One region of the Streptomyces sp. NTD91 genome, then DNA from elsewhere that is predicted to be linked to it. Evidence: riboswitches for the same ligand, from Rfam matches in the RefSeq annotation. Region 1 holds a riboswitch; the other holds the start of a gene.
What was found. A riboswitch is a leader RNA that binds a small molecule or an ion and turns the genes downstream of it on or off. The one in region 1 is predicted to bind S-adenosylmethionine.

Region 1 (6,053 bases):
GCCGATCCGCAGGTCCGGGCGCAGCTCGCGCAGCATCCCCGGCACCAGGCACAGGTGGTAGTCCTGGACGAGAACGGCCGCGCCCTCGGCCGCCTCCTCGGCCAGCGCCTCGGCGAACGCGCGGTTGTAGGTCTCGTACGACGCCCACTGCCGGCGGAACTCCGTGTCGAAGACCGGCTCCAGCGGGGTCTGGTACAGCATGTGGTGCACGAACCACAGGACCGAGTTGGCGATCCCGTTGTAGGCGTCGGCGTGCACGCGCGCGTCGATGTCCAGCATCCGCACCCGCTGCCCACCGCTGTCCTCGGCCGGCAGCAGGCCGCCGCCCGCCCGTCGTACGGCCTCGCGGTCGCCGTCGCCCAGCGCCGCGCACACCCACAGCGAGTCCGCGTCCGGGCCGATGGCCGACAGCCCCGAGACCAGCCCGCCGCCGCCCCGCTTGGCGCGCAGCGCACCGCTGTCGTCCACCGTGTACGAAACCGGGCCGCGGTTGGACGCGACCAGCACCTGAGCTCTCTTGGCAGCACCATCCGTGGAAGCCATGGTCCTCAACCTAGCCCCGCCCGGAAACGCTCAAACGTACGGCCGCGCCCGGCGCGCCGCCGTATACGAACGGTTCACGCCACCTTCCGTTCGGCGTACTCCGCGATCTCCACCATCGGCGGCCGCTCCTCGGTGTCCACCGAGTAGGTGCGCGGCTCGAAGCCGTCCTCGCCCCGCTCGAACTGGGTGAGACAGGGCCGGACCAGATGGCCGCGGGCCAGCCGGAGCTGGGCCGTGCGGTAGATCGCGGCGGCCATCCGGCCGAGGGCCTGGCCGTCCTGGTGGCGGTGCTTGCGCACGCCCACGTCCACCTGGGCCAGCGCGTCGAGGCCGACGAGGTGCAGGGCGTCCACCAGCATGCCGAGTTCCACGCCGTACCCGACGGGGAACGGCAACTGCTCCAGCAGGCTGCGCCGGGCCGCGTACTCGCCGCCCAGCGGCTGCACGAATCCTGCGAGCTGCGGCCAGTGCATGTTCAGCAGCGGGCGGGCCATCAGCTCGGTGACCCGACCGCCCTGCCCCCCGGTCCCGGCGAGCGGGCGGTCGTACATGCCCTTGACCAGGTCCACGCCGGGGTCGGTGAGCAGCGGGCCGACGGTCCCGGAGACGAAGTCGGCGGAGAAGTCCCTGAGGTCCGCGTCGATGAAGCAGATGATGTCGCCGCTGGTGACCAGCAGAGAGCGCCACAGCACCTCGCCCTTGCCGGGGACGGCGGGGATGCGCGGCAGGATCGCGTCCCGGTGCACGACCCGCGCGCCCGCGGCGGCGGCGACCTGGGAGGTGCGGTCGGTGGAGCCGGAGTCGACGACGACGATCTCGTCCACGAGCGGGACCTGTTCCACGAGGTCGCGGCGGATGACCGTGACGATGTCGCCCACCGTCTCCTCCTCGTTGAGCGCGGGCAGCACGACGCTGATCGTCTGCCCCGTGCGCTGCTTGGCGCACAGGATCCGGTGGAGCGGGCGATCGGCCACGGACCAGGAGCGGGTGGCCAGCCAGCGCTCGACTTCTTCCAGCACGGTCTGCGGCTCCTCACTGTTCGTGATCGCACGGGCTGCACCGTGTGATCCATCTCGCGGTTCGGACGACTATCTCAACTGTCCTGGCCTTCGGTTACAGTCTTGAACAACGCCGATGACCATCGCATGTCGGGGGTCAGCGTGCGTCGACAACCGCATACCGCTCATCCAGAGGGGCAGAGGGACACGGCCCGATGAAGCCCCGGCAACCCTCCAGTCGGTTCTCGTTCTCCAGCGAGGCTCCCGGCTAGGGAAGGTGCCAAATCCGTCTCACGGCGAGATGCGTCGTGAGGAAGATGAGGAGAAAGGGCCTCGCCTCACATGGCTGTGCAGACAGTTGCAAGCTCCAGCAGTTCCACCGTCGATCTCGGCCCTGCCGCGGCCCTGAGCTGTCGCGAGTGCGGTCACCGCGTCCCGCTCGGCCCGCTCTTCGCCTGCGAGGAGTGTTTCGGCCCGCTGGAGATCGCCTACGACTTCTCCGCCTACGACACCGAAGAGCTGCGCCGCCGCATCGAGTCCGGCCCCGCGAACATCTGGCGCTACGCCCCGCTGCTGCCCGTCCCGGCGGACGTGGCCGGCAAGCCGAACCTGAACCCGGGCTGGACCAAGCTCGTCAAGGCCGACAACCTCGCCCGCGAACTCGGCGTCACCGGCGGCCTGTTCGTCAAGGACGACTCCGGCAACCCGACCCACTCCTTCAAGGACCGCGTCGTCGCCCAGGCGCTGGAGGCCGCCCGCGCCTTCGGCTTCACCACCCTGTCCTGCTCCTCCACCGGCAACCTCGCCGGCGCCGTCGGCGCCGCCGCCGCCCGGGCCGGCTTCCGCTCCTGCGTGTTCATCCCGCACGACCTGGAGCAGGGCAAGGTCGTCATGGCCGCGATCTACGGCGGCGACCTCGTCGGCATCGAGGGCAACTACGACGACGTGAACCGCTTCTGCTCCGAGCTGATCGGCGACCCGGCCGGCGAGGGCTGGGGCTTCGTCAACGTCAACCTGCGGCCGTACTACGCGGAGGGCTCCAAGACCCTCGCGTACGAGATCTGCGAGCAGCTCGGCTGGCGGCTGCCCGACCAGATCGTCGTCCCGATCGCCTCCGGCTCCCAGCTCACCAAGATCGACAAGGGGCTGCAGGAGCTGATCAAGCTGGGTCTGGTCGAGGACAAGCCGTACAGGATCTTCGGTGCCCAGGCCGAGGGCTGCTCGCCGGTGTCCACCGCCTTCAAGGCGGGCCACGACGTGGTGCGGCCGCAGAAGCCGAACACCATCGCCAAGTCCCTCGCCATCGGCAACCCGGCCGACGGTCCCTACGTCCTCGACATCGCCCGGCGCACCGGCGGGGCCGTGGAGGACGTCACGGACGAGGAGGTCGTGGACGCCATCAAGCTGCTGGCCCGCACCGAGGGTATCTTCGCGGAGACGGCGGGCGGCGTGACCGTCGGCGTGACCCGCAAGCTGCTCGAGGACGGCGTCCTGGACCCGACGAAGACCACGGTGGTCCTCAACACCGGTGACGGCCTGAAGACGCTGGACGCGGTGGCCGGGACCGGCCTCACCGCCACCATCCGCCCGAACCTGGACTCCTTCCGAGAGGCTGGCCTCGCATGAGCGTGACCGTTCGCATCCCCACCATCCTGCGCACCTACACCGGCGGCCACGCCGAGGTGACCGCCGAGGGTGCCACCCTCGCCGAGGTCATCGAGGACCTGGAGAAGAACCACACCGGCATCGCCGCGCGCGTCCTGGACGACCAGGGCAAGCTGCGCCGGTTCGTCAACGTCTACGTCAACGACGACGACGTCCGCTTCGAGCAGGGCCTTGAGACGGCGACCCCCGACGGCGCCGGTGTCTCCATCATTCCGGCGGTCGCCGGCGGCTGATCATTACCTTGGGTAACCGTGGTTACTCATTGTTCATTGAATTGCCCCCTCCGTGAGAGAAGCGGAGGGGGCAATTCTGTGTGATTGAGCGCGGTAGAGTTGGGGAACGCGCTCCCGGGTCGACGGGTCGGGAGCCCTGCATTCATGCCGCGGCCCGACAAGAAGTAGCCAAAGTGCGCGGGTTTTATGCGGCTTTTGTGGCGCTTTGCGGGGCCCGACTTGCCCTGAAGTCGGGCGAATTCTCACCACATTCCGGACCGTTCCCGTCCAGAATTCTCGTCCGATTGACCTGTTGCAGACGGCAGTTGGACAGATACATTCAGCCGCGGTCGACGCGTTCCGGCGCACGCCCCCGACCGTTGGGGGGTGAGGTCTGACCCGGGTCCGCGAAGTGTGGATCTGTGCAAGGGCCAGTAATAGGGGAGTTAGGCATGGCTCAGGGCACCGTCAAGTGGTTCAACGCGGAGAAGGGGTACGGCTTCATCGCGGTCGACGGTGGTGCGGACGTCTTCGTCCACTACAGCGCGATTCAGATGGACGGCTACCGCACCCTGGAAGAGGGCCAGCGGGTCGAGTTCGAGATCTCGCAGGGCCAGAAGGGCCCGCAGGCCGACATGGTTCGCGTCACCGCCTGAATGTTTCTTTCCGAAGGGCCCGCACCTCGCACAGGGTGCGGGCCCTTCGCCGCGCCCGGACCGGGCCGCGCCGGGCGGCCGGGGTGCTCGCCGCCCGTGTTCGCGGACGGCTGACGGGGTGGCCGTACCCCCGTAGGCGCTTGCGCCCGTCCGTCACCCGGCCGCCACTCCTCGACGAGCCCGCTGCGCGGGCGCACCTTGCACTCGGGCATGCCGAGTGCTAATCATTGGCGTTAGCACTCTGAAGGTGAGAGTGACAGTGAAGGACCGGGTCGGTGAGGCCCGCAGGCCGGGTGGGGCAAGGAACCACAAGGTCGGCGAGCCGTCCGTCGCGGGCGCGGGCGCGGTCCGAAGGAATCACCCCCAGTCCTGGAGGGACCACTTCACATGGCCAAGATCATCGCGTTCGACGAGGAGGCGCGGCGCGGCCTCGAGCGCGGCATGAACCAGCTCGCGGACGCCGTGAAGGTGACGCTCGGCCCCAAGGGCCGCAACGTCGTCCTCGAGAAGAAGTGGGGCGCCCCCACGATCACCAACGACGGTGTCTCCATCGCCAAGGAGATCGAGCTCGAGGACCCGTACGAGAAGATCGGCGCCGAGCTGGTCAAGGAAGTCGCCAAGAAGACGGACGACGTCGCCGGTGACGGTACGACCACCGCGACCGTGCTCGCCCAGGCCCTGGTCAAGGAGGGTCTGCGCAACGTCGCCGCCGGTGCCAACCCGATGGCTCTGAAGCGCGGTATCGAGAAGGCCGTCGAGGCCGTCTCCGCCGCCCTGCTGGAGCAGGCGAAGGACGTCGAGACCAAGGAGCAGATCGCCTCCACCGCGTCCATCTCCGCCGCCGACACCCAGATCGGCGAGCTGATCGCCGAGGCGATGGACAAGGTCGGCAAGGAAGGCGTCATCACCGTCGAGGAGAGCAACACCTTCGGTCTGGAGCTGGAGCTCACCGAGGGCATGCGCTTCGACAAGGGTTACATCTCCGCCTACTTCGCGACCGACATGGAGCGCATGGAGGCGGTGCTCGAGGACCCGTACATCCTCATCGCCAACTCCAAGATCTCCTCGGTCAAGGACCTGCTCCCGCTGCTGGAGAAGGTCATGCAGTCGGGCAAGCCGCTGCTGATCATCGCCGAGGACGTCGAGGGCGAGGCCCTGTCGACCCTGGTCGTCAACAAGATCCGCGGCACCTTCAAGTCCGTCGCCGTCAAGGCCCCGGGCTTCGGCGACCGCCGCAAGGCCATGCTCGGCGACATCGCCATCCTCACCGGTGGCGAGGTCATCTCCGAGGAGGTCGGCCTCAAGCTGGAGAACGCGACCCTGGACCTCCTGGGCCGCGCCCGCAAGGTCGTCATCACCAAGGACGAGACCACCATCGTCGACGGTGCCGGCTCCTCCGAGCAGGTCAACGGCCGCGTCAACCAGATCCGCGCCGAGATCGAGAACAGCGACTCCGACTACGACCGCGAGAAGCTGCAGGAGCGCCTGGCGAAGCTCGCCGGCGGTGTCGCGGTCATCAAGGCCGGTGCCGCCACCGAGGTGGAGCTCAAGGAGCGCAAGCACCGCATCGAGGACGCCGTCCGCAACGCCAAGGCGGCCGTCGAGGAGGGCATCGTCGCCGGTGGTGGCGTGGCCCTGCTCCAGGCCTCCCAGGTCTTCGAGAAGCTGGAGCTGGAGGGTGACGAGGCGACCGGCGCCAACGCCGTCCGCGTCGCGCTCGAGGCCCCGCTGAAGCAGATCGCCGTCAACGCCGGCCTCGAGGGCGGCGTCGTGGTGGAGAAGGTCCGCAACCTGACCCCGGGCCACGGCCTGAACGCTGCGACCGGCGAGTACGTCGACCTGGTCGCCGAGGGCATCATCGACCCGGCGAAGGTGACCCGTTCCGCGCTGCAGAACGCCGCCTCCATCGCCGCGCTGTTCCTCACCACCGAGGCCGTCATCGCCGACAAGCCGGAGAAGGCCGCCGCGCCGGCCGGCGG
Region 2 (6,053 bases), on a different contig from region 1:
CTCGGCTCCCATGACGTACGGCCTCATCGCCCTGTGCTGTCTGCTCTTCGTCCTGGGCCCGGCCTCCGGACTCAGCCCCGGGTACGGCACCGGGGACGCCCTGCTCGCCGCACAGCGGACGTACTTCGCGCGCTGGGGCGTGGTGCCTGCCGAGCTGTTCGCCAGGCCGGTGCGCGAGGCCCTGACCCCGGCCACGGCCCTGTTCGTGCACGGGAACTGGGTGCATCTGCTCGGCAACATGCTCTTCCTCTTCGTCTTCGGCGTGATGACCGAGGAACGGATGGGCCGGGTCGAGTTCTCCCTGTTCTACCTCGGCTGCGGCTACCTGGCCCTGCTGGGCTACGCGGCCGCCAACGCCGCCTCCGAGCAGTCGCTGGTCGGCGCCTCCGGGGCGATCTCGGCGGTCCTCGGAGCGTTCCTCTACCTGTTCCCCCGTGCCCGTGTCACCAGTCTCCTGCCGTTCCTGTTCTTCCTGCCGATCCGCTTCCCGGCGTGGGTCGTGCTGCCGTTCTGGGCGGCCCTGCAGTGGGCGGCGGCAGGGCGCGCGTCCGACGGCCCGGGGGTGGCCTATCTGGCCCACCTGGTCGGCTTCGGCCTCGGCTTCGGCTACGCGTGGGTGCGCTACGGCCGTGGGACTAGAGTGAAGGCCACCCCTGCTCAGGCCCTCGAGGGAGAGAACCAGCCGTGATCACCGCGATCGTTCTGATCAAGACCAGTGTGGACCGGATCCCCGAGATCGCGGAGGAGATCGCCGCGCTGGAGAGCGTCAGCGAGGTCTTCTCGGTCACCGGCACGTACGACCTGATCGCCATGGTCCGGGTCCGCCGGCACGACGACCTGGCCGAGGTCATCCCGGGCCGGATCAGCAAGATCCCCGGGGTCGAGGGCACGGACACGCATGTCGCGTTCCGGACGTACTCCCAGCACGACCTGGAGGCCGCCTTCTCGATCGGCCTGGACAACTGATCGTCCCAAGACCGCCCCGGCCCGCGGGGCGCTGATCACACCGCCGGGACGCAGCGGCCGTCCTCCGTGCGGTACGTCCACTTCGCGCCCTCGGACACCAGTTCCTTCACCGCGGCGACGAAGCGGTCCACGTGCTCGTCGGGCGTGCCGGCGCCGAAGCTGACGCGGATGGCGTTGAGGGACTTCTCGCCCGGCGCGGACTCGGGGGCACCGCATGCGCCCTGGGTCTGCGGGTCGCTGCCGAGGAGGGTGCGGACCAGGGGGTGGGCGCAGAAGAGGCCGTCGCGGACGCCGATGCCGTACTCGGCGGAGAGCGCCGCGGCGAAATGGGAGCTGTTCCAGCCCTCGACGACGAAGGAGATGACGCCGACGCGCGGGGCGTCGGCGCCGAAGAGGGAAAGGATCTTCACCTGCGGCACCTCGGCCAGGCCCTCACGGACCCTGGCGACCAGATGCTGTTCGCGTGCGACCAGGTTCTCCCAGCCGGCCTCGGTGAGGGCCTTGCAGGCCGACGCGATGGAGTAGGCGCCGATGACGTTCGGGGAGCCCGCCTCGTGCCGGGCGGCGCTGTCGTGCCACTCCACGTCCACGCCACCGTCCCGACGCCGGGTCACCTTGCGGCTGGCGCCGCCGCCCGCGAGGTACGGCTCGGCCGCGCGCAGCCAGTCGGCGCGGCCGGCCAGGACGCCGGAGCCGAAGGGGGCGTACAGCTTGTGGCCGGAGAAGGCGACCCAGTCGACGTCCAGGTCGCGGACGTTCACCGGGTGGTGCGGGGCCAGCTGGGCGGCGTCGAGGACGATCCGGGCGCCGTGCGCGTGGGCGACGGCGGCCAGTTCACGCACCGGCCACAGCTCGCCGGTGACGTTGGAGGCGCCGGTGACGCAGACCAGGGCCGGGCCGTACCCCCCTTCACCGGACACAGGGCGGTCGGCGAGGGCACGCTCCAGGGTCGTGACGGCGTGCTGCGGGGTGCGCGGGGCGTCGAGGTAGGTCACCCGCGCGTCCTGCCAGGGCAGCAGGGAGGCGTGGTGCTCGGTCTCGAAGACGAAGACCTGGCAGCCGGCGGGGAGCGTGCGGGCCAGCAGGTTCAGGGAGTCGGTGGTCGAGCGGGTGAAGATCACCTGGTCGTCGGCGCGGCAGCCGAGGAACTCGGCGACGGTCCTGCGGGCGTTCTCGAACAGGTCGGTGGAGAGCTGCGAGAGGTAGCCGGCACCGCGGTGGACACTGCCGTAGTACGGCACGTAGGCGGCAACGTCGTCCCATACGCGCTGCAGGGCGGGGGCGCTGGCCGCGTAGTCGAGGGCCGCGTAGGTGACCTCGCCGCCGGTGACCAGCGGGACGGTGACATCCCTACCCAGAACGGGCAGCAGGGTACAAACGGACTGGTCGACGGCAGCGGTGAAGACAGACATGGGTGAACTCCCGTGAGACATACGCCCGAGGGCGCAGGAAGAAGAGAAGAAGGGTGTGCGGAGGCGGGGCTCGGCGGCCCTATCGCATTCGCTTGCTCACGGAAGGCTCCCTCGATGACCAGGACCCCTGGTCCCGCGCTCTCAGCAGCGCGCGAGGGGTCCGCGCTTGCCGTAGACCTCTCTGCCTACGGCCTGGTCCTCACCCGGGGCACCCCGCCACGGACGGAGGGTTGCCGGACAGCCGGCCGGGGCCGAATGGCTGTCACTCATGACCTGGTACGGGAACCTAAGGGAAAAGATCGTCGTCCCGCAACCCGTGTCCGGATCGCGGGACGACCGTCGGCGGCGGGTCAGGCGTTGCTGGCCGCCACCCAGCGCTCCAGCGTTCGCTTCGCCGCGCCCGAGTCGATGGATTCGGCGGCCTCGGCCATACCGGCCCGCAGCTGGTCGGTGAGCGGCGCGTCCGTCGGGTGCAGGGCCACGAGGGCCGCCGCCGAGTTCAGCAGCACCGCGTCCCGTACGGCGCCCCGCTCACCGTCGAGCACGCGCCGGGCGACCTCCGCGTTGTACGACGCGTCCGCTCCCCGCAGGGCCTCCACGGGGACGAGGTCGAGGCCGGCGTCCCTCGGGTCGAAGGACTCCTCGGTGACCTTCCCGTCCCGGACCACCCAGACCCGTGAGGTGCCGGTCGTGGTCAGCTCGTCCAGGCCGTCGTCGCCGCGGAAGACCAGGGAGGAGTTGCCGCGCTCGGCGAGGACCCCGGCCACGATGGGCGCCATCCGGAGATCGGCCACGCCGACGGCCTGCGCCCGCACCTTCGCCGGGTTGGTCAGCGGGCCGAGGACGTTGAAGGTGGTGCGGATGCCCAACTGGCCTCGGGCGGCAGCCACATGACGCAGCGCCGGGTGGAACCTCACCGCGAAGCAGAAGGTGATCCCGGCCTCCTCGGCGACCTGCGGGACCCGCTCCAGCGGAAGGTTCAGATTGACGCCCAGCTTCTCCAGCACGTCCGACGCGCCCGACGCCGAGGACGCGGCCCGGTTGCCGTGCTTGACGACCTTGGCGCCGGTGCCGGCGACGACGATCGAGGACATCGTGGAGATGTTCACCGTCTTCGCGCCGTCACCGCCGGTGCCGACGATGTCGACGGTCTCCCCCGGCACCTCGATCACGTTCGCGTGGTCGTACATCGCGCGCACGAGCCCGGTGATCTCCTCCACCGTCTCGCCCTTGGCCCGCAGCGCGACGGCGAACCCCGCGATCTGCGCGTCCGTCGCCTCGCCGCGCATGATCCGGTCCATCGCCCAGGCCGTGGCGTCCGCGCTCTGGTCGCGGCCCTCCAGCAGGGCGTTCAGTACCTCGGGCCAGGAACGGCCCGCCGCGGTGTCGCCTCCAGCGGGGGTCACAGCGCTCATAAGCCGCTCCTGGGTGTCGTACACGAAATCAGTGGTTGATTCCCACCCTATCCACCCCCGGACACCGCGAAGGGCCCCGTCCGTAACCCGGACGGGGCCCTTCGGCGTGGCGTGGCGACGTGGGGATCAGTGGTGGCCGTGGCCGCTCGTGATCTCCTTGTACTCCTCGACGGTCGGCTTCGGGATCTGGTTGTCCTCGCCGTAGTAGGCGTTGGAGAGCTTCACCCGCAGCTTCTCGCCGGCACCCACCTTGCGCTCGACACCGTTCTCGTCGACCGTCGGGCCGATCTCGGCCGGCTGGTACTGCTCGTGCGCGGTGAGGGTGTGCAGCTGCTCCTGGCTGAGCGGCTCGTGCACCTCGATGAACTCACCGTGCGGCAGCCGCTTGATGATGCCGGTCTCGCGGCCGTGCAGCACCTTGTCGCGGTCGCGTCGCTGCAGACCCAGGCAGATCCGCTTGGTGACGAGGAACGCGATGACCGGGCCGACGAAGAAGCCGATCCGGACGAACCAGGTCACGGCGTTGATCGACAGGTGGAAATGGGTGGCCCACAGGTCGTTGCCACCGCCGACCAGCAGCAGCAGGTACAGCGTCATCCACGCGACACCGAGGCCGGTACGGGTCGGGGCGTTGCGCGGGCGGTCCAGGATGTGGTGCTCGCGCTTGTCGCCGGTGACCCAGGACTCGATGAACGGGTAGACCGCGATCGCCGCCAGGACCAGCGGGAAGATCATCAGCGGGATGAACACGCCCAGGACGAGGGTGTGACCCGCGAAGTTGATCTCCCAGCCCGGCATGAAGCGGATCAGGCCCTCGGAGAAGCCCATGTACCAGTCGGGCTGGGCGCCCGTGGACACCTGGTCCGGACGGTAGGGGCCCATGGCCCAGATCGGGTTGATCTGGGTGACTGCCGAGATGGCCGCGATGACGCCGAAGACCAGGAAGAAGAAGCCTCCGGCCTTGGCCATGTAGACCGGCAGCAGCGGCATGCCGACGACGTTGTTGTTGGCCTTGCCCGGACCCGCGAACTGCGTGTGCTTGTGGTAGAAGACCAGGATCAGGTGGCCCACCATCAGGCCGAGCATGATGCCCGGCAGCAGCAGGATGTGGATCGAGTAGAACCGCGCGACGAAGTCGTGGCCGGGGAACTGACCGCCGAAGAGGAAGAACGACAGGTACGTGCCGACGATCGGCACGGACAGGAGCGCGCCCTCCATGAAGCGGACACCGGTGCCGGAGAGCAGGTCGTCCGGCAGCGAGTAACCGGTGAAGCCGGTGAACATGCCGAGGACGAACAGCAGGAAGCCGAACAGCCAGTTGATCTCACGCGGCTTGCGGAACGCGCCGGTGAAGAACACGCGCATCATGTGCACGAACATGCCGGCGAGGAAGATCAGCGCGGCCCAGTGGTGGATCTGCCGGATCAGCAGACCACCGCGCACGTCGAAGGAGATGTGCAGGGTCGAGTTGAACGCCTCGGACATCAGCTGTCCCTGGAGCGGGACGTACGAGCCGTGGTACTCCACCTCGTTCATCGACGGGTGGAAGAACAGCGTCAGATAGACACCCGTCAGGATGATGATGATGAAGCTGTACATGCACACTTCGCCCAACATGAACGACCAGTGGTCGGGGAAGATCTTGCGCATGTTGGCCTTGGCCAGGGAGTAGATCCCGAGCCGGCCGTCGGCCCAGTCGGCGATCCGCTCGCCGGCCGGTGCCTTCCCGCGAGAGCGGGGTGCGTCGTTCGATGCAGTACTCATCCGCGCTCCCAGAATGCAGGACCGACGGGCTCCTCGAAGTCGCCGAGCGCCTGGAGGTAACCCTCACTGTCCACACCGATGCGCAGCTGCGGCAGGGCGTGGCCGGCGGGGCCGAAGATCACTCGGGCACCGTCGGAGAGGTCGAAGGTGGACTGGTGGCACGGGCACAGCACGTGGTGCGTCTGCTGCTCGTACAGGGAGATCGGGCAGCCGACGTGGGTGCAGATCTTCGAGAAGGCGACGATGCCCTCGTGCGACCAGTCGAGCTCGCGCTTGTCCTTGATGTTGTCCGGCTGGAGCCGGACGATCATCAGGGCGGCCTTGGCGATCTCCGTCTGGAAGTCCTCGTCCGTCTCCTGGAGCCCGTCGGGCTTGGCGAAGGTGAGGGAGCCGACGGCGACGTCCTCGGGACGCAGCGGCTGACCCGTGTTCATGTTGACGAGGCGCTTGCCCTTGGCCCACAGCGTGTGACGCAGCGAGGTGCCGGGCAGCGGGC

Region 2: linked by a shared signal. The riboswitch ahead of AC5WRT_RS09120 (aminotransferase class V-fold PLP-dependent enzyme) and the one ahead of thrC (threonine synthase) in region 1 are both predicted to bind S-adenosylmethionine.

The regions. Positions count from the first base shown of each region.
Region 1 covers NZ_JCAJZW010000001.1:436,681-442,733, reverse strand. Annotated here, with positions in the region: gene AC5WRT_RS02030 (alpha,alpha-trehalose-phosphate synthase (UDP-forming)) at 1-543, opposite strand, end outside; gene AC5WRT_RS02025 (glucosyl-3-phosphoglycerate synthase) at 618-1,562, opposite strand; SAM riboswitch class I at 1,724-1,865, shown strand; gene thrC (threonine synthase) at 1,884-3,167, shown strand; gene AC5WRT_RS02015 (MoaD/ThiS family protein) at 3,164-3,439, shown strand; gene AC5WRT_RS02010 (cold-shock protein) at 3,871-4,074, shown strand; gene groL (chaperonin GroEL) at 4,462-6,053, shown strand, end outside.
Region 2 covers NZ_JCAJZW010000006.1:41,159-47,211, reverse strand. Annotated here, with positions in the region: gene AC5WRT_RS09130 (rhomboid family intramembrane serine protease) at 1-688, shown strand, start outside; gene AC5WRT_RS09125 (Lrp/AsnC family transcriptional regulator) at 685-966, shown strand; gene AC5WRT_RS09120 (aminotransferase class V-fold PLP-dependent enzyme) at 1,002-2,378, opposite strand; SAM riboswitch class IV at 2,536-2,652, opposite strand; gene trpD (anthranilate phosphoribosyltransferase) at 2,729-3,793, opposite strand; gene qcrB (cytochrome bc1 complex cytochrome b subunit) at 3,920-5,557, opposite strand; gene qcrA (cytochrome bc1 complex Rieske iron-sulfur subunit) at 5,554-6,053, opposite strand, start outside.